One region of the Pseudarthrobacter sp. MDT1-56 genome, then DNA from elsewhere that is predicted to be linked to it. Evidence: riboswitches for the same ligand, from Rfam matches in the RefSeq annotation. Region 1 holds a riboswitch; each other region holds the start of a gene.

The links. Region 1 has a riboswitch for thiamine pyrophosphate ahead of AC50YC_RS16690 (ECF transporter S component). Riboswitches for the same ligand answer to the same signal wherever they lie in the genome.
Region 2: another riboswitch for thiamine pyrophosphate. It lies ahead of AC50YC_RS06605 (FAD-dependent oxidoreductase); the one in region 1 lies ahead of AC50YC_RS16690 (ECF transporter S component).
Region 3: another riboswitch for thiamine pyrophosphate. It lies ahead of thiC (phosphomethylpyrimidine synthase ThiC); the one in region 1 lies ahead of AC50YC_RS16690 (ECF transporter S component).

What each region holds. Positions count from the first base shown of each region.
Region 1 covers NZ_JBWZCK010000012.1:108,240-114,110, reverse strand. Annotated here, with positions in the region: gene AC50YC_RS16725 (Na+/H+ antiporter subunit D) at 1-686, shown strand, start outside; gene AC50YC_RS16720 (Na+/H+ antiporter subunit E) at 683-1,228, shown strand; gene AC50YC_RS16715 (MrpF/PhaF family protein) at 1,225-1,503, shown strand; gene mnhG (monovalent cation/H(+) antiporter subunit G) at 1,493-1,909, shown strand; gene AC50YC_RS16705 (DUF4235 domain-containing protein) at 1,927-2,190, opposite strand; gene AC50YC_RS16700 (DUF4386 family protein) at 2,356-3,123, shown strand; gene AC50YC_RS16695 (heme-degrading domain-containing protein) at 3,115-3,660, opposite strand; TPP riboswitch at 3,854-3,997, shown strand; gene AC50YC_RS16690 (ECF transporter S component) at 4,064-4,747, shown strand; gene AC50YC_RS16685 (ABC transporter ATP-binding protein) at 4,764-5,871, shown strand, end outside.
Region 2 covers NZ_JBWZCK010000003.1:358,762-364,632, reverse strand. Annotated here, with positions in the region: gene AC50YC_RS06620 (RNB domain-containing ribonuclease) at 1-248, opposite strand, end outside; gene AC50YC_RS06615 (ferritin-like fold-containing protein) at 290-961, shown strand; gene thiE (thiamine phosphate synthase) at 996-1,703, opposite strand; TPP riboswitch at 1,730-1,864, shown strand; gene AC50YC_RS06605 (FAD-dependent oxidoreductase) at 1,906-3,264, shown strand; gene thiS (sulfur carrier protein ThiS) at 3,261-3,497, shown strand; gene AC50YC_RS06595 (thiazole synthase) at 3,503-4,321, shown strand; gene AC50YC_RS06590 (4a-hydroxytetrahydrobiopterin dehydratase) at 4,402-5,076, shown strand; gene AC50YC_RS06585 (hypothetical protein) at 5,106-5,408, opposite strand; gene AC50YC_RS06580 (DUF3107 domain-containing protein) at 5,482-5,706, opposite strand; gene AC50YC_RS06575 (TetR/AcrR family transcriptional regulator) at 5,763-5,871, opposite strand, start outside.
Region 3 covers NZ_JBWZCK010000024.1:3,531-9,401, reverse strand. Annotated here, with positions in the region: gene AC50YC_RS19490 (glutaredoxin family protein) at 1-117, shown strand, start outside; gene AC50YC_RS19485 (class I SAM-dependent methyltransferase) at 114-827, shown strand; partial or broken gene AC50YC_RS19480 (IS3 family transposase) at 1,648-2,866, opposite strand; AL1L pseudoknot at 2,475-2,588, opposite strand; gene AC50YC_RS19475 (SRPBCC family protein) at 3,114-3,416, opposite strand; TPP riboswitch at 3,735-3,842, shown strand; gene thiC (phosphomethylpyrimidine synthase ThiC) at 3,840-5,570, shown strand.

The sequences.
Region 1 (5,871 bases):
ACATCGGCTATATGGTGTTCGGCCTCGCAATGTCCTCGGTGGCCGGGCTGGGCGCCGCCGTCTTCTACGTGGCGCACCACATCACCATCCAGACCAGCCTGTTCCTGGTGACCGGCCTGATCGAACGCCGCGGCGGCAGTTCCTCGATGGACCGCGTCGCCGGGCTCGCGAAGCTGTCCCCGCTGCTGGCGGTGCTGTTCTTCGTCCCGGCCATGAACCTGGCCGGCATCCCGCCGTTCTCCGGCTTCCTGGGCAAGCTGGGGCTGCTGCAGGCCGGTGTCCAGCTGGGAACCCCGCTGGCTTGTGCCCTCGTGATCGGCGGGGTGCTGACCAGCCTGCTGACCCTGCTGGCCATCGCGCGCGTCTGGAACCGCGCCTTCTGGCGCAAGCCCGAGGACGCCGAACACCCCGATCCGGTGCTGCTGGCCGCCCCCGAGGATTCGGCCACGGGGGACCGGGCCGGCAAGACCAACGTCACCCTGCTGCCGCGGACCATGGTGGGCTCCACCCTGGGCCTGGTCATCTTCGGCGTCGGGCTGACCATCTTCGCCGGTCCGCTGTACAAGGTGGCGGACCAGTCCGCCGTGGACATGCTCGACCGGACCTCGTACATCCAGGCGGTCCTTGGCCAGGAAGCCCAGGTTCCTGCGATCGCTCAGCCCGAGCCGCCGGTGGTGTCCAAATGAGCCGGAAACGGATCTCGCTGCGGCAGGAACTCCCGCTGCTGGTATGGCTTGTGATTGTCTGGGTTGCCCTCTGGCGGGACTTCAGCCCCGGGAACCTGCTCTTCGGCGCCCTCATTGCCGTCCTGGTGGCCCGGCTGTTCTACCTGCCGCCGGTGGAACTCGGCGGGCGCTTCAACGTGCTCCGGGCAGTTCCGTTCGCCTTGATGTTCCTGGCGAAAGTGGCGGCAGCGAGCTTCCAGGTCCTGTACCTGGCCGTGGTCACCGGCCCCAAGGTGATCAGCGCCGTCGTCGCCGTCCCGCTCCGGAGCCACTCCGACCTGCTGGTCACCGCGACCGGCCACATCACCGCACTGATCCCCGGTTCGCTGGTCGTGGAGGTGGACCGCTCCACGTCCACGCTCTACATCCACGGCATCAACATCCGCGACGCCGCCGACGCCGCGCAGCTGCGCAAGGACGTCCGCAACACGGAGGCCGGACTGATCAGGATCATGGGCACCAAAGCCGAACTGTCCGCACTCAACCAGGAGGTGGCGGCATGATGCAGCTGGTCCTGACCGTCACCGCCGTGGTGCTCTCCCTGGCTGCCGGCGGCGCCATTATCCGGATCGCGCGCGGCCCGTCACTGCTGGACCGGGTGCTCGCCGCGGACGTGCTGCTGGCGATCGTGGGCGCCGCCTTGTGCATCGACATGGCTGCGAACCGGCACCTGAACAGCCTCATGCTGCTGGTGGCGGTGTCCCTCATCGGGTTCGTCGGCTCCGTCACGGTCGCCCGCTTCGTTGCCGACCGTCGGGAGAAGACCAGTGAATCCTGAGACATTTTCCGCCGATACCGTGATCGACGCTGTCTCGGCGGTCTTTATGGTGGTCGGCGCCCTGATGTCCCTCGCCGCGGCGTTGGGCCTGCTCCGCTTCCCGGACCTCATGACCCGCATGCACGCAGCCACCAAGCCGCAGGTGCTGGGGCTGTTCCTGCTGCTCTTCGCGCTGGGCCTGCAGATGCGCACCTGGTGGGTGTGGCCGGTGCTGGTGGTGGCGTGGATCTTCCAGCTGCTCACCGTGCCGGTGTCCGCGCATATGGTCGGCCGGGCCGGTTACCGGACAAAGCACCTGCACCCGGAGCTGCTCAGCACAGATGAACTGGAGGCAGTGGTGCAGCAGGCGGCCGGCAAACGCGGTTTTACCGACGACGACGGCGACGCGGCCACCGACGGGCGCTGAGGGCTAGACGATGCGCCCTAAACCAGGTCCTGGGATTTGGCGAAGCGGGTGATCGCGCGCTGGGTGCCGCGGTTGGCGAGGACCTGGATGATCGCGCTGACAGACGCCGAGACCAGCGCGAAGGTCAGGGCCGAGCGAAGCGTGGTGGGCACATCGTCGTCGTGGCCCTTGGGCGGCCTGTTGCCCGTGGATTTCTCCCAGACGGTGTCAACGAGCTTGGTGCCAACAAAGCCGGCGAGCAGGCTGATGCCGGTGCCGAGCAGCTTGATGAAGATGTTCATACTTCGGACTCCTTGTGGGAGGAAACAGGGCTTCCCCTAGCCTAGCGTTCCTGGCCAGGCGGTTCAGCCAGGGACGCGGGACCCGCCGGGATCCCGGACTGGATCCCGGGCGGGCCGGGACCAACGCCCCTGTCCGGCGGGTCCGGCCCGGTCCTACCTTCGAGCATGGACCAGCCCAAAACCCGACCGCGGGGCCACGCCTCGCCGCCCACCGCCCCTACGACCGACGGCCAGACCTGGCGGCGGCTCTATTTCTGGGCCGGCATCGCCTCGGCGCTCTTCGTGGCGCTGCTGATCCTCGCCCTGGTCCTGGACTTCGCCGCCCCGCCCCCGGTCCACGGGGGCTCCGAGACGCTGGAATTCATTGCGGGGAACAAGGGGGTCTACCTCGCCGAGCAGCTGCTGTGGATTGTGCCGAACATCCTGCCGGTGCTGGTGTTCGTGGCCCTGTTTGCGGCGCTCGCCCCGCTGGATAAGAGCCTGGCCCTGCTGGCCACCGTCATCGGCGGCCTGTCGTGGGCGCTGATCCTCGCCGTCCCGGTCACCAGCCGGGGCTCCCTGGTGCTCGTGTACCTCAGCGACCGTTACACCGCGGCCGGCGATGATGCAGCCCGGCTCCGTTACGCGACCGCCGCCGAGGCCATCGTTGCGGAGAACAACACCCCCGCCGTCGTCGGCGTCCTGTCAGCGCTTGGCATCCTGCTGATCTCCGTCGTCATGCTCAAAGGTGTGCTGCCGCGGACCCTGGGTTGGCTCGGGATCGCCACCGGCGGCCTGGGCGTCGTCGCGGAGGCGCTGCGCGACGCGGTTCCGGAGTTCTACTGGGGTTACGGGGTGCTGTTATGGGTCTGGTTCGTGGCAGTTGGGCTGGCCCTGATCCGGCTGGCCGCGCGGACACCCCGGAGCAGCGGCAGCTCCGGCAGGCTAGTCTGACCGCGCGGAGCGGCCGAGGATTTCCGACAGGGCCTCGACCACCAGCTCATGGTCGGCTTTCTGCGGCAGTCCGGAGACCGTGACGGTGGCGACCATCCCCGTTCCGCGCAGATAAATGGGGAAGGCACCGCCGTGCGCGGCGAACTCCTGCTGGTCGAACCATTCGTTGTCCTCTATCCTTCCTCCGGCGGCCCGGGCCCGGAGACCGACCAGCAGCGACGGGACTTCGTACCGCACGGCTGTGCGCTGTTTGGCCCTGATCCAGCGTTCGTTGTCCGGGGTGGCGCCCTCCAGCGCCGCATGGAAAAGCACCTGCTCGCCTTTGGTGATGTCGATGGCGATCGGGTGGGACCGTTGCCGGCCGAGTTCAACCAGGAGGAGCCCGAGGTCCAGGGCGTCGTCCTTGCTGAAGGACCTGAACTGCAGCTCATCCATTTCCGCCAGGATGCGGCCGATGAGCGCACCCAGGGAACCGTGCGGCTGCGGTTCCGCCGAGTCCGGGTCGTAGTCGGGGGAGGGCACTGGTGAGTTGGTCAAATGATTCAGCTTCCGTTAGTTCACCGCCGTTGATGGCCGGCCGGCCGCGGCGTCCGGCGTTCCCGTGCTTTGCCGACTCTACCAAGCGGGCCGTTCCGGGTCACCGGCGCGGGCACCGGCGGATTGTGACGGCCGGCCCCGGAAAACAACGCTCCACGGGTGTAAACTGGGCCACGCCCACAAGGGCGATATTTAGATACGACAGGGGAGCGCCGCCGTCGGGCATCACCGGAGGAATCCGGGGAAACCACAGGTGGGCGCTGAGAGTGCGGACAGCCGCAGACCCTCGAACCTGATCCGGTTAGTACCGGCGCAAGGGAGTCGAGTTCTCAGAGTGCGCGGGGTGGCGGAGGAAGCTGCGGGCCCCGGGTCACTCTCCCCTCCTGTTCCTCAGGAGGACGATATGACTGACACATCAGCCGAGCACACACCTGCCAAGCAAGAACCTGCCAACCACGAACCCGCCAGGCATCAACCTGCCACCACGCCCGCCCGACGCAGCCATAACTGGCGTGTAGTGGACATTGTGGTGGCCGCGTTGATCGCGGTGGCCGGCGGCGTGATCTTCTGGGCCTGGTCCCAGGGCGCCAACATCATTTCCGCCCCCGTCAACGCGTTCTACCCGCCGCTCACCGGGCTTTACGCCGGCGGCTGGATGATCCCCGCGGTGCTGGGCATGCTCATCATCCGCAAGCCGGGCGCAGCGCTGTTCTGCGAAGCCGTGGCCGCCACCGGCGAGCTGATCATGGGCTCGCAGTACGGCACCACGGTGCTCATCTCCGGCCTGCTGCAGGGTCTTGGCGCCGAACTGGTCTTCGCCGCCTTCATGTACAGGAAGTTCAACCTTCCGGTGTCCCTGCTCGCCGGTGCCGGGGCGGGCCTGTTCTGCGGTCTGAATGATTCATTCCTGCCCTGGGGCTGGAACATCGCCTACGCCGGCGGCGACAAGCTCGCGTACATCATTTTCACTGCCATCTCCGGCGCCGTGATCGCCGGCGGGCTGTCCTGGCTCGCCACCCGCGGCCTGGCCCGGACCGGCGTGCTGAGTTCCTTCGCCTCCCGCAAGGCCGCCACGGAGCCCGTCTGACGTCCGCACACTGACCATGACATCCTCAGATACAGTACGCCCGGCCACAATCGCCGCCCGCGGCTGGGGCTGGCGGCACGCCGGCCGGTCCCGGCCCGCCGTCAGCGGCCTGGACCTGGACATCCGGCCCGGGGAGCGCGTGCTGCTGCTGGGACCCTCGGGTGCCGGCAAATCCACGCTGCTCCACGCCCTGGCCGGGGTGCTCGGCGACAGCTCCGCGGGCGGCGCTGAGCACGCGCCTGGCCCCGCGGCGGACCCCGAGGACGCGGACGAGACCGGCAGCCTGCTCATCGACGGCGCCCCGCCGCGGTCCCGGCGGGGCCGGGCCGGGCTGATGCAGCAGGACCCGGAGACCCAGGTGGTGCTCTCTCGCCTCGGCGACGACGTCGCCTTCGGCGCGGAAAACCTCTCCGTGCCCCCGGGGGATATCTGGTCACGGGTAGCGGAAGCGCTCGACGACGTCGGGCTGGGCCGGCTGCCGCTGGACCACCCGACGTCCGCGCTCTCCGGCGGGCAGAAGCAGCGCCTGGCGCTCGCCGGCATCCTGGCGATGCGCCCCGGGCTGATCCTGCTCGACGAACCCACCGCCAATCTGGATCCGGCCGGCGTCCTGGAAGTCCGCGACGCCGTCGGCCGCTGCCTGGAGAAGACCGGAGCCACCCTGGTGGTGGTGGAGCACCGGGTTTCGGTCTGGAAGGAGCTGGTGGACCGGATTGTGGTGCTGCAGCCGGGATCGGCCACGGACTCCGCCGTCCTGGTCGACGGGCCGCCGGACCAGGTCCTGGCGCAGGCACGGGACATGCTCACCGCGGCAGGAGTCTGGGTGCCGGGGTACGTCCCGCAGACCCGGGCGCGCGGGGGCGCGCGGGATGCCGGCACGTCCGGCGCATTGGGAGGGATCGCACCCGGTGCCAGCACCGCGGGGCGTCTGCTGCTGGCCGCGGAAAACCTGGCCGTGTCGCGCGAACGGCCGCGGCGGGCCGGTCTGCGCGGCGGCTTCCGGCCCATCCCGCCGCAGCCCGTGCAGTCCGGTATCACGGCCCAGGTCCGGGCCGGGGAGGCCCTGACCATCACCGGCCCCAACGGCTCGGGGAAGTCCACCTTCGCCCTTACGCTCGCCGGCC
Region 2 (5,871 bases), on a different contig from region 1:
TCCCCGGAACGGTCAATGAAGAGGGCCTGGTCCAGGTCGGTGGAGGACGCTGGATCGATGGTCACAAACTCGATGTGCGTGAAATCCAGCTCCGGCAGCTCATGCCCGGCGACTGCCTCCTTGGCTTCCCGGAGTGCGTCCTCAGGGAAGGGGCCCGGCAACTCCAGCGTCGTGCGCAGCGCGTTGAGCGCCTCGGCCAGTTGGTTCTTCTGCTGGTGGACACTGGGGGTCAAGCGATGATGGGACACGAAAATCAGATTAGCTTCATTTACGCCATTAGTCTTGGATCATGAGCACATCCCCGGCTGATCCTGCCCATTACAACAGCTTCCTGATGGATCTGCTCGGCGTGATGGCTTACGGCGAGCTTTCCGCCTTCGAGCGGCTCTCCTCCGATGCGCGGTATTCACCCACCCTGCACGACCGTGCGGTGCTGGGCCGGCTCGCCGTGATCGAGTTCCAGCACTATGAGCTGGTGAGCGCCAAACTCGACGCCATGGGCCTGGATGCGGAGGCCGCCATGCTGCCGTTCCAGCCGTCCGTGGACCACTTCCACGAACGCACCCGGCCGGCGGACTGGTACGAATCCCTGATGAAGGCGTACGTCATCGACACCGTCTCCGCGGATTTCTACCGTGCCATTTCCCGCTACGTCGACGCCGGAACCCGGACCCTGGTGGAGCAGATCCAGTCCGATGGGGGCGCGACGGCGGTGCTGCGGGAGCGGATCAAGACCGCCCTTGCCGACGACCCGCGGCTGGCTTCGCGGCTGGCGTTGTGGGCGAGGCGCCTGCTCGGGGAAGCACTGACCCAGGCGCAGCGGGTGAGTTTTGAGCACGCCTTCATCGGGGGCCTGATCGGCGCGGACGAGGACCGGTCCAAGGAACTGGTCCGCGAGCTGATGGCGGAACTGGCGGCGAACCACTCACGCCGGATGACCGAGCTCGGCCTGGCCGGCTGAGCGGACGGACCGGACCGGACCCAGTTCCCCGCGTTCAGTTCCCCGCGGCGTCGAGTGCCGCGAGCAGGGCCCGGGCGGCGTCCGCGGGATCGTCGGCTTCGGTGATGGCGCGGACCACCACGATTCTCCGCGCGCCCGCCTCCACCACCTGCTCCACATTTCCAAGGTCAATGCCGCCGATCGCGAACCACGGCACCTCGCCCGCGACTTCGCCCCGGGCCTGGCCCTCGGCCAGGGCCGATGCCCGGCGGGTCGCGTCAGCCGCGTAGCGCACCAGATCAAGCCCGACGGCGGCGCGCCCCGGCTTGGTGGGGGTGGCCCACACCGGCCCGACACAGAAGTAGTCCAGGCCAGTGCGGCCGGTGGAGGCGGCGATGGCTGAGTCCACCTGGTCCGGGCTGTGGGTAGAGAGCCCGATCGCGGTGTCCTCGCCCAGGAAGTCCCGGGCAGCCCCGAGGGGGATGTCCTTCTGCCCGATGTGGAACACCGGCGCCCCGGAGAGCGAGGCCAGGTCCGCCCGGTCGTTGACGGCCCAGAGCCGGTCGTGACGGCGGGCCGCCTGGTGCAAAACCTCCAGGAGTTCCAGCTCCTCGGCTGCCTCCAGGGACTTGTCGCGAAGTTGGATGATGTCAACGCCGCCGGCAAAGGCCGCGTCCACGAAGGCCGCGAAGTCGCCCCGGTCCTGGCGGGCCCCGGTGCAGAGGTAAAGGCGGGCAGTGGCGTGGGCGGCATCCTGGCTCATGCGTTCAGCCTAGTTCCTCTAAACTGGGCGAATACCGCGGGAGCCCGCCGCAGCCGATCACGCCACAGGCGTCCGGCGCGCACGGGCTGAGAGGGCGTCAGAGCCGACCGCTTGACCTGATCCGGTTAGTACCGGCGTAGGGAAGGAATCCTTCTTGGGCCACACATCCGTCCGCGGCACGCCCGCGGGACCTGAAGCAGCGATGGCCGATGACGCCGAAACCCCGGAATGTTACGACGTTGCCGTGATCGGCGGCGGAGTCGTCGGCCACGGGATCGCCTGGGCAGCGCGGCTCTCGGGCCGTTCGGTCGCCCTGATCGACGATGCCCCCGGAAGCGGCGCCAGCTGGGCGGCTGCCGGCATGCTCGCCCCGGTGAGTGAACTGCACTACCAGGAGGAAGCTCTCCTCGAGCTCATGCTGGAATCCTCCCGCCTTTGGCCGGCTTTCGCCGCCGGACTGGATGGCGGGCTGGACGGCGGAGCAGACCGTGGAGCCGGGCGGGCCGGGACAGACGACGGCACGGGTTACCTCACGACGCCGACTCTCGCCGTGGGTGCCGATGCCGCCGACCGCCGGGCGCTCGCGGACCTGCGCGCCGTCCAGCAGGGGCACGGCCTTGCCGTGGAGCCGCTGACCGTCCGGGAGGCACGGCTACGTGAGCCGCTGCTGAGCCCGGGCATCTCCTGCGCTTTCGACATTCCCGCCGACCACCAAGTGGACCCGCGCCGTCTGATCGCCCGGATCGGCGGACTCCTGGCCGCCGACAGCCGCTGCCGGATCATCAGCCGGCGCGCTGCCGGGCTGCTCTGGGCGGACGGACGGGTGACGGGCTCCAGCCTCGTCGGCGGCGGCACCGTCCGGGCCAAAGAAACCATTGTGGCCAACGGCCTGGGCGCCGCCGCGCTCAGGGGCCTGCCTGCCGGACTCCGGTTGCCGCTGCGGCCGGTCCACGGCGACATCCTCCGGCTCCGGGTGCCGGAGAAACTGCGGCCGCTGCTGACCGCGACGGTGCGGGGACTGGTCCGTGGCGTGCCGGTTTACCTCGTTCCCCGGCAGGACGGCACGGTGGTGATCGGAGCCACCCAGCGGGAAGATGACCTCGGAGCCGACGACCAGACGAAAGCCACGGACCGCGGCAACCCTTCCGGCGGCAACCAGGCCGGCGGCGCCGTGTCCGCGGGCGGCGTCTACCAGCTGCTGCGCGACGCGCAGCAGCTGGTCCCCGCCGTCGCCGAACTGGAACTGCTCGAGGCCACGGCGCGGGCCCGGCCCGGGACTCCGGACAACGCGCCGCTGCTGGGCCGGGTCGCTGATCCGCAGCACGGGGACGTGGCGGGACTCATCATCGCCACCGGGTTCTTCCGGCACGGCATCCTGCTTACCCCCGCTGCCGCGGAGATCTGCCGGCAACTGCTGGACGGCGTCGCGGACCCCCGCTGGGCGCACTTCCGGCCGGACAGATTCGCCACCGGACCGCAGGTCACCGGCACGCAGGAAACAGCCCCCCGGAATACCACCAACCGGGACACCACCCCTGAGCACAGCAAGGAAACGGTATGAACATCCGACTGAACGGAACAGAGCACTCGCTCGCCGACGGCGCCTCGGTCAGCACCCTCGTCAGCCAGATCACCGGCCGGCCGCTGGCCCCGAACGGCCAGTCTGCGGACGGCGGGAAACTTGGGGTCGCCGTGGCCCGCAACGCGGAGGTGGTTCCGCGCAGCCAATGGCACGGCACCGCGCTCGCCGACGGCGACGACATCGAGCTGGTCACGGCGGTACAGGGAGGATGAGCAACATGGCGGAAACCACACGGGCCGCGGAACAGGCGGTCTCACCGGCGGCGGCAGATCCCTTCACGGTCGACGGCGTGCAGTTGGGGTCGCGGCTGATCATGGGCACCGGCGGGGCGCCGAGCCTGGACGGGCTGGGGGCCGCGCTGCTGGCCTCCGGCACCGAGCTGACCACCGTCGCGATGCGGCGCTACTCGCCGGCGGAGGCAGGGTCGCTGTTCCAGCTGCTGCTGGACCACAACATCCGGGTGTTGCCCAACACCGCGGGCTGCTTCACGGCCAAGGACGCCGTGCTGACGGCTGAACTGGCCCGCGAAGCCCTCGAAACGGACTGGGTGAAGCTGGAAGTCATTGCCGACGAGCACACCCTGCTGCCGGATGCCGTGGAACTCGTCGAGGCCACCGAACTGCTCGTGGGCCGCGGGTTTAAGGTCTTCGCCTACACCAACGACGACCCGGTGCTGGCCCTGAGGCTGGAAAACCTCGGCGCCGCCGCGGTGATGCCCCTGGGCGCGCCGATCGGCACCGGACTGGGCATCCTGAATCCGCACAATATCGGGCTGATTGTTTCGCGGGCCTCCGTGCCCGTGGTCCTGGACGCCGGGATCGGCACCGCCTCGGACGCCGCCCTGGCCATGGAGCTTGGCTGCGACGCCGTGCTGCTGGCCACGGCCGTGACCCGCGCGCAGAATCCGGTGCTGATGGGGGAGGCCTTCAAGCACGCGGTGATCGCCGGTAGGCTGGCCAAAAGGGCCGGCAGGATCCCGCGCCGGGAGCACGCGCTGGCGTCCTCGGCTATGGAGGGCCGGGCCGAATTCCTCTAGGGCCGGAACCGCTCAGCCCGCACACCTTGCGGTTGGGGCCATCCGGGGAAGGCCCGGCCCGACGCAGCAAGGAGCCCGCCATGGCAGCCCCAAATGACATCCTCAGCGAGAGCCAGGTCGACGCCGCCCTGGCGCAGCTGCCGGACTGGAGATACCGGCTCGGCGGTCTCGTTACGGCCTACAAGGCACCGACGGCGGCCGCGGCGCTGGAGCTGATTGCCGCCGTCGGACGCTTGGCCGAGGAGCAGAACCACCACCCGGACCTGGATTGGCGCTACAACCGGGTCTTCCTGCGCTACAGCTCCCACGACGCCGGGGACGAAGTCACACGGCGGGACGTCGCGGCCGCGACTGCCGCCGGTGCGGCGGCGGCCGGAGTCGGCGCCACCGCGGAACCGGGCCTGTTCCGGACCGTGGAGGTGGCCATCGATTCCGAGGATCCGGCCGCCATTGCGGAGGTCTGGCGGGTGGCTCTCGGCTACCGCCGGGGCGGCGCGAACGACCTGGTGGACCCGTTCGGGCGTGGCCCGACGCTCTGGTTCCAGGAGACGTCCACTCCCAGTCCCAACCGGGTGCACCTGGACATCCACCGCAGCAGGGCCGAGTCGGGTCCCGTGCTGGAGAAAACTGCGGCCGCCGGGGCCTTAATGAACCGTGACCACGCACCCAACTGGGTGGTGGTCACGGATCCGCAGGGAAACCAGCTGTGCCTGTGCACTGAAGCAGGCCACGGTCCCGGCGTGCCGGAGGCATGAGCTCCGGCGGCCGGCCCGCTTCCCGGCGGCTAGTAGCGCAGGATGGCGGTGAGCCGTGCGGTGTCGCGGCTGGTGCGGGTTTTGCCCAGGTACAGCACCGCCGCCACGGAGGCGGCGGCACCCAGGACCATGGGGAGCACCCACGGAATCCAGGTCAGCCCCGGCTGGTAGCCAAGTCCGGCGGCCATGAAGGCGATCCAGCTCAGCATCCCGACGGTCAGTGAGACCCCGGCTGGCACGGCGATCCCGTACTTGGCGTGGCGCTTGTCGTTGGCCCACACCACAAAGCCCGCGGCCACGGTTACCAGGGCGACCACAATCAGGGAAAGCATGTCGGGACTCCTTGCGGTTTGGGGAACCGGCCAGCCGGCAGGGGTGCTGCCGGCGCACAGGGGCGGCTGGTGGTTAGAGCGCGCCGAAACCGACGCGGCGCGTTTCCTCGGCGCCGATTTCAACATAGCCCAGGACGTTCGCGGGGATGATGATCTGGCGGCCCTTTTCGTCGGTCAGGCGCAGCTCCGTGCCCTTCGCGATGGCCTCGCCGACCACCTTGGCAACGGCGTCGGCCTCCTGGGACGATTCCAGGACAATTTCGCGGCCGATGTTCTGTATGCCGATCTTTACTTCCACAGCAAGGCCTCCCAGCCAATCAAAGTTTTTCTCAGGGTGTTATCTCTATTTGTAGTCTAGGTTTCCTTGGGGAAGCGGGAGATTCCGCGCCAAGCTAAACGGTAGATGAGATCGCTGGCCACATCGAGGTCAAGATTCCCGTCGGTTTCCAGCCAGTACCGGGCG
Region 3 (5,871 bases), on a different contig from region 1:
GTGCTACTGACCCCGGATGGGCGCGCAGCGGCCGGCAGCGACCCGCGCACCCTGGCAGACCAGCTGCCCATGTTGAAAACCGCCCGGCCGGATGATGAACCAGGAGATCCCCGATGACCGGAGTCGACCCCCGTGTAATGGACGACCAGCGCCGGCACTGGCGCACCACCTTCCAGTCCAACCCCGCCATGTACGGACCGGCCCCCAGCGGGCCGGCACTACACGCACTGGAACTCTGCGAAGGCGAGAGCGGCAGGGACGTTCTCGAACTCGGTGCTGGCCAGGGTCCAGACACCATGGCGTTTTTGCGTGCAGGGATGAACGTGACTGCGCTGGACTACGCACCCGAAGGCCTGGCCGAACTCTCCGACGCGGCCGCCTCACTCGGGGTGGCCGGGAAGCTGACCACCGCCGCCCACGACGTCCGCAACCCGCTGCCTCTGCCGGACGAATCCGTGGACGCCGTTTTCAGCCACATGCTCTTCAACATGGCCCTGACCACCGGCCAGCTCACCACCCTCGCCGCCGAGGTCCGCCGCGTACTTCGCCCCGGCGGCTGGAACATCTACACCGTCCGCCACACAGGAGATCCCCACGCAGGCACCGGCCTGGACCGAGGTGACAACATGCGCGAGCACGGAGGATTCATCGTCCACTTCTTCGACCAGGACCTCGTGAACCGCCTCGGCCAAGGATTCTCCGCGCCCGAGATCGTCACTTTCGAAGAAGGCGACCTGCCCCGCCGGCTGTGGGGCGTAACCCAGCGCAAAACGGTCCCCGCCAACGACGCCCCGGACCGCAGCCGAAGAAGTTCCCCCGAGAGCTGACACACCGGCCCCCATCGCGGAGAAAAATATGGGCAATCCGACGCCGTCATCGACCCCCCGCCTACCGGCTGGCCACGCTCAACGAACTCATCGTCTGCCCCGGATCAGGGGCCAGGTCATGCCGTTCCCCCCGCACTCCTGCATGAACAGGTATCAGAGCGGAAAACCCGGACCGGCCGCAACCCAATGTCGATCTAAAGAATAATCAGCAAGTCATGCTGTACGCGGCCCTGGCCGCAATGAATTGGTGAAAGCGAAAACCCGACGGAAGGACGAACGAGGATGAACACCCAGAATGGACTCCACAGCGCGGTACCCGGTCCGCCGTCGGCAGCCGCTCCCCTACACAACCGAATAGGCCGTTTCCGGGACCGCACACAACCGGAACATCAGATCAGAGGCGAGAGTGTGGACACTGCCCACACGAAAAAGGTACTAACAAGCCCCTGACCTGCGTAACTCGAACCGCGTTCCAGCCCTTGCAAACACTGGACTCCCGCCAAAACATACGGAATCCGGCCCAGTCCGGCACCAGTACGAGCCGGTCGGAAGCCCAGGGTCTGCACATTGTGCACACCCTCTTTTGCCCGCTTCGGCGCCCCGGCCCAGACTGCTTAAATGGCCGTCCGGGCGGGGCAGTTGTGTCTTGCGCGCGATTTCGCTCCGATATCGAGAGAAAAGCCGGGGCAGTCCCCTGGCCGGGACGGGCACCGCTTCAGCACAACACGACGGCCACCGCCCGTTCGGGCCCGTCGCTGAGGCCGTCGGCGTGCCCGCTCCGGCAGCATAGTGTCAAGCCCCGGGTTTAGTGGAGGGTTTGTTAGACCCGTTCCATCTGTTTGAGAGCGGGCAGATTTGAGTAGGAATTGCTTTCGGCTTCCGCAGATGGGATATATCCAATTTCCCCGTGGAGACGCCGGTGGTTGTACCAATCGATGTATTCCGCGACGGCGATTTCAAGGTCGTTGATGCCGGTCCAAGGACCTTTGTTCCGGATGAGCCTCGGCCTTGAAGAGTGAATTGAGCGCCTCGGCCATGGCGTTGTCGTAGCTATCTCCCTTGGCTCCCACGGAGGCGACTGCTTCGGATTCAGCCAGGCGTTCGGTGTAGCGGATGGCCCCATATTGCACGCCCCGATCGGAATGATGGATCAGCTGGGAGACGTCTCTCCCATCCCGTCCGCGGGTCCAGAGGCCCATCTCCAAGGCGTCCAGCGCCAAGGCCGTGTGCATGGTTGTGGAGAGCTGCCAGCCGACCACCCGGCGGGAGAAAACATCCAGAACAAAGGCCGCGTAAACCCAGCCGGAGAAAGTTCGAATGTATGTAATGTCTGCGACCCAGAGGCAGTTAGGAGCAGGTGCGCGGAATTGTCGACGAACCAAGTCCGCCGGCCGCTCCGACAAGGGCCCTGGCACGGTTTCGGGGTCCTTTGGCCCGGCGAACGCCGTGCAGGCCGGTTCGGCGCATCAGCCGCTCGACTGTGCACCGGGCCACCCGGTGTCCCTCTCGATTGAGGGCAGCATAGACCTTCCTGGCCCCGTAGACGCTGTAGTTCTCCCGGTGCACCCGAGCAAGCTTTTCCGTTGTCACGGCGTCCGAAATTGATCGTTTGGACTCAGGGCGTGCCTTGGCTGCGTAGTAGGTTGACGGGGCGATCGGCAGCTGTTTGCAGATCGGCTCGACCCCGTATTCTTCCTTGTGATTGTCAATATAGGAGATCATCGTCGGGAGTGGCGGTCGAGCTCCGCCGCAAAGAAAGCTGATGCTGATTTCAAGATCGCATTCGCCCTCCGCAACTCAACAACCTCGCGTTCAAGCTCTGCCAGACGGGTAGCGTCGTCGGTTGTAGTGCCAGGGCGCACGCCCTGGTCGATCTCGACGGTCCGCACCCAGCCGCGGATAGTGTCAGTAGGGATGCCCAGCTGCGCGCCGATTCTGGTGCAGGCTCCTCGCCGGCCACTGGGGTTCTTCTGCGCGTCCATTACAAGCCGGACCGCCCTCTGGCGAAGCTCGTCAGGATACTTTTTTGGTGCTGGCATGGTGCTCATCCATTCAAGGACTCAACACCCTCCATTAAACCCGGGGCAGTTCATAGGCATTGGGCTATGTCGCCCACTTACAGCGCAGGCTGAGTGCTTTCCACGAATCTGACGCTCCTCCGGGTCCGGCGTGTGCGCCCGGCGGAGGGAAATTGCGTGACGGGCGCGCAATCAACGAACTCGACGCTGGTGAGCAGACCGTCTGACGCGAGGAAGTGGGTCGGTGTCCGCCGTGGCGACGCGTCGCCTACCCAGCCGCGTGGCTCTCGAGCAACTCTTTGATCTCTTTGTCCATCGGCTTGTGCACGCGCGCCATTGTCTTCTTGATCCGGCCTGCCAGACGGGGACCGATCACCGGGATGCGCGCGATGCCCGGCGGCGCGATCTCGATCGTGAGGTGTGTCCCGGATCCCTCTGGCTGCATGCGCAGGACGTGGGTGCCCGACATCAGCTGCTTCATGATCCACCCCTCGGTGGTCTGCACGAGGAGCTCGTTCGGCACGGCTTCGACGTTGCGCGCCCTGAACTCGTAGTACAGCCCACCAATCAAGTGTCGGAATATCCGGTACGTGGTGCCGACCCAGTCCGGTGTCTTCTACACCATCTGAACGGTGCCGCCCATTAAGGAGGCATTGATGCGGTTGGTGTTCTCCATGTCCACCAAGAACGCGTACACGGTCTCCACCGGAGCGTCGATGTGCATCTCGGTTAGCACCTTGGTCTCCATGGAAATCTCCTATGTTCAACCCCAATGCTTCGACCGCACCGCCGAGAACCCCAGTGCCGAAAGCCCCTCTTCGACCCTCTGCGGCGGGACCGTCGCTCCTCCAGCGGATTTCCACCGGGAGTGATGCTTCTGTAGGCTCGATCACATCCACACGGGTGCCCCTGCAGGGGCTGAGATCGGGCTGAGGCAGTCTGCGACCGTTGAACCTGTCCGGGTCATGCCGGCGAAGGAAGTAGGAAACCACTGATGAGCTCCATGAATTCGCATTCGCTCGCGTACGCCCGCGACCCGGAACACGGCATTAGCGTCCCTGTCACGGAGATCGCCTTGGAGGACTCTCCGAACGGGGTGAAGAATCCACCGTTCACGGCGTACCGGACGGCCGGTCCCGGAAGCGATCCTGTGATCGGTCTGGAACCGTTCCGGTCCGGATGGATAGAATCCCGGAGCGACACCGAGCCCTACGGCGGCCGGGAACGGAACCTGCTCGACGACGGTAAGTCAGCCGTGCGCCGGGGAGCCGCTTCTGCTGAATGGAAAGGCGCGCAACCGGTGCCCCGCCGCGCCCTCGACGACAAGACCGTGACCCAGATGCACTACGCCCGCCAAGGCATCATCACACCCGAGATGCGGTTCGTGGCACTGCGGGAAAACTGCGACGTTGAACTTGTCCGCAGTGAAGTCGCAGCGGGCCGGGCCATCATCCCCAACAACATCAACCACCCCGAATCCGAGCCCATGATCATCGGCAAGTCCTTCCTGGTGAAGATCAATGCGAACATCGGCAACTCGGCTGTCACAAGCTCAATCGCCGAGGAAGTCGACAAACTGCAGTGGGCGGCCCAGTGGGGCGCCGACACCGTGATGGACCTCTCCACCGGGCATGACATTCACACCACGCGTGAATGGATCATCCGCAACTCTCCTGTCCCGATCGGGACAGTGCCGATCTACCAGGCGCTGGAGAAGGTTAACGGCGAGGCCAATGACCTGACCTGGGAGATCTACCGGGACACCGTGATCGAGCAGTGCGAGCAGGGCGTCGATTACATGACCGTCCATGCCGGCGTGCTGCTGCGCTACGTGCCGCTGACCGCAAACCGGATCACCGGCATAGTGTCCCGCGGCGGCTCCATCATGGCCGGCTGGTGCCTGGCCCACCACCGGGAGAACTTCCTCTACACCCACTTTGATGAACTGTGCGAGATCTTCGCCAAGTACGACGTTGCCTTCTCCCTCGGCGACGGCCTGCGGCCCGGCGCGACCGCGGATGCCAACGACGCCGCCCAGTTCGCCGAACTAGACACCCTCGCCGAACTGACCAAGCGCGCCTGGGGATACGACGTGCAGGTCATGGTCGAAGGCCCCGGGCACATCCCCTTCCACCTCGTCCGGGAAAACGTCGAACGCCAGCAGGAGCTCTGCGACGGCGCACCCTTCTACACCCTCGGCCCGTTGGTCACCGACATTGCGCCGGGCTATGACCACATCACCTCGGCCATCGGAGCCACCGAGATCGCCCGCTACGGCACCGCGATGCTCTGCTACGTCACGCCCAAGGAACACCTCGGGCTGCCGAACAAAGACGACGTCAAGACCGGCGTGATCACCTACAAGATCGCCGCCCACGCGGCGGATCTCGCCAAAGGCCACCCCGGAGCCCACGAACGCGACGATGCCCTGTCCAAGGCACGCTTCGAGTTCCGCTGGCGTGACCAGTTTGCCCTCTCCCTGGACCCGGCCACGGCCGAGTCCTTCCACGACGAGACCCTGCCCGCCGAACCGGCCAAGACCGCGCACTTCTGCTCCATGTGCGGACCCAAGTTCTGCTCCATGCGGCTCTCCCAGGACATCCGCGACCAGTTCGGAGACATGCCCGAACAGGAAGCCATCGCCGGAATGAACGCTAAATCCAACGAATACCGCAAATCCGGCGGGAAGGTCTACCTCCCCGAACCCGTCCTACCCCGCAGCTAGGGGCCGGTCCGGCCCTGGCCGGCCCTCCGGGGCCGGCCAGGGCCCGAAAGGCCGGCCCCGGACTACGAGACCTGCTCAACAGGGCCGTTGAAACCACCGCCTCCCGCCAGTTTAGAAGGTGGCAACTATGTCAAAGTCAAGGCCGGATGCCGTGGCTAAATGAATCGGCTGTAATGCTTTGCCGTCGTTAAAATTGACGGTTCCGCGTGGTCCTGCATAGGAGGCCTGCGCCGTGTTTGGGCTGATGCGGTCGGCCTTCGTGCTGCGCGTACGGGCTGCAGCGTCTGCCAGGAACCGGATG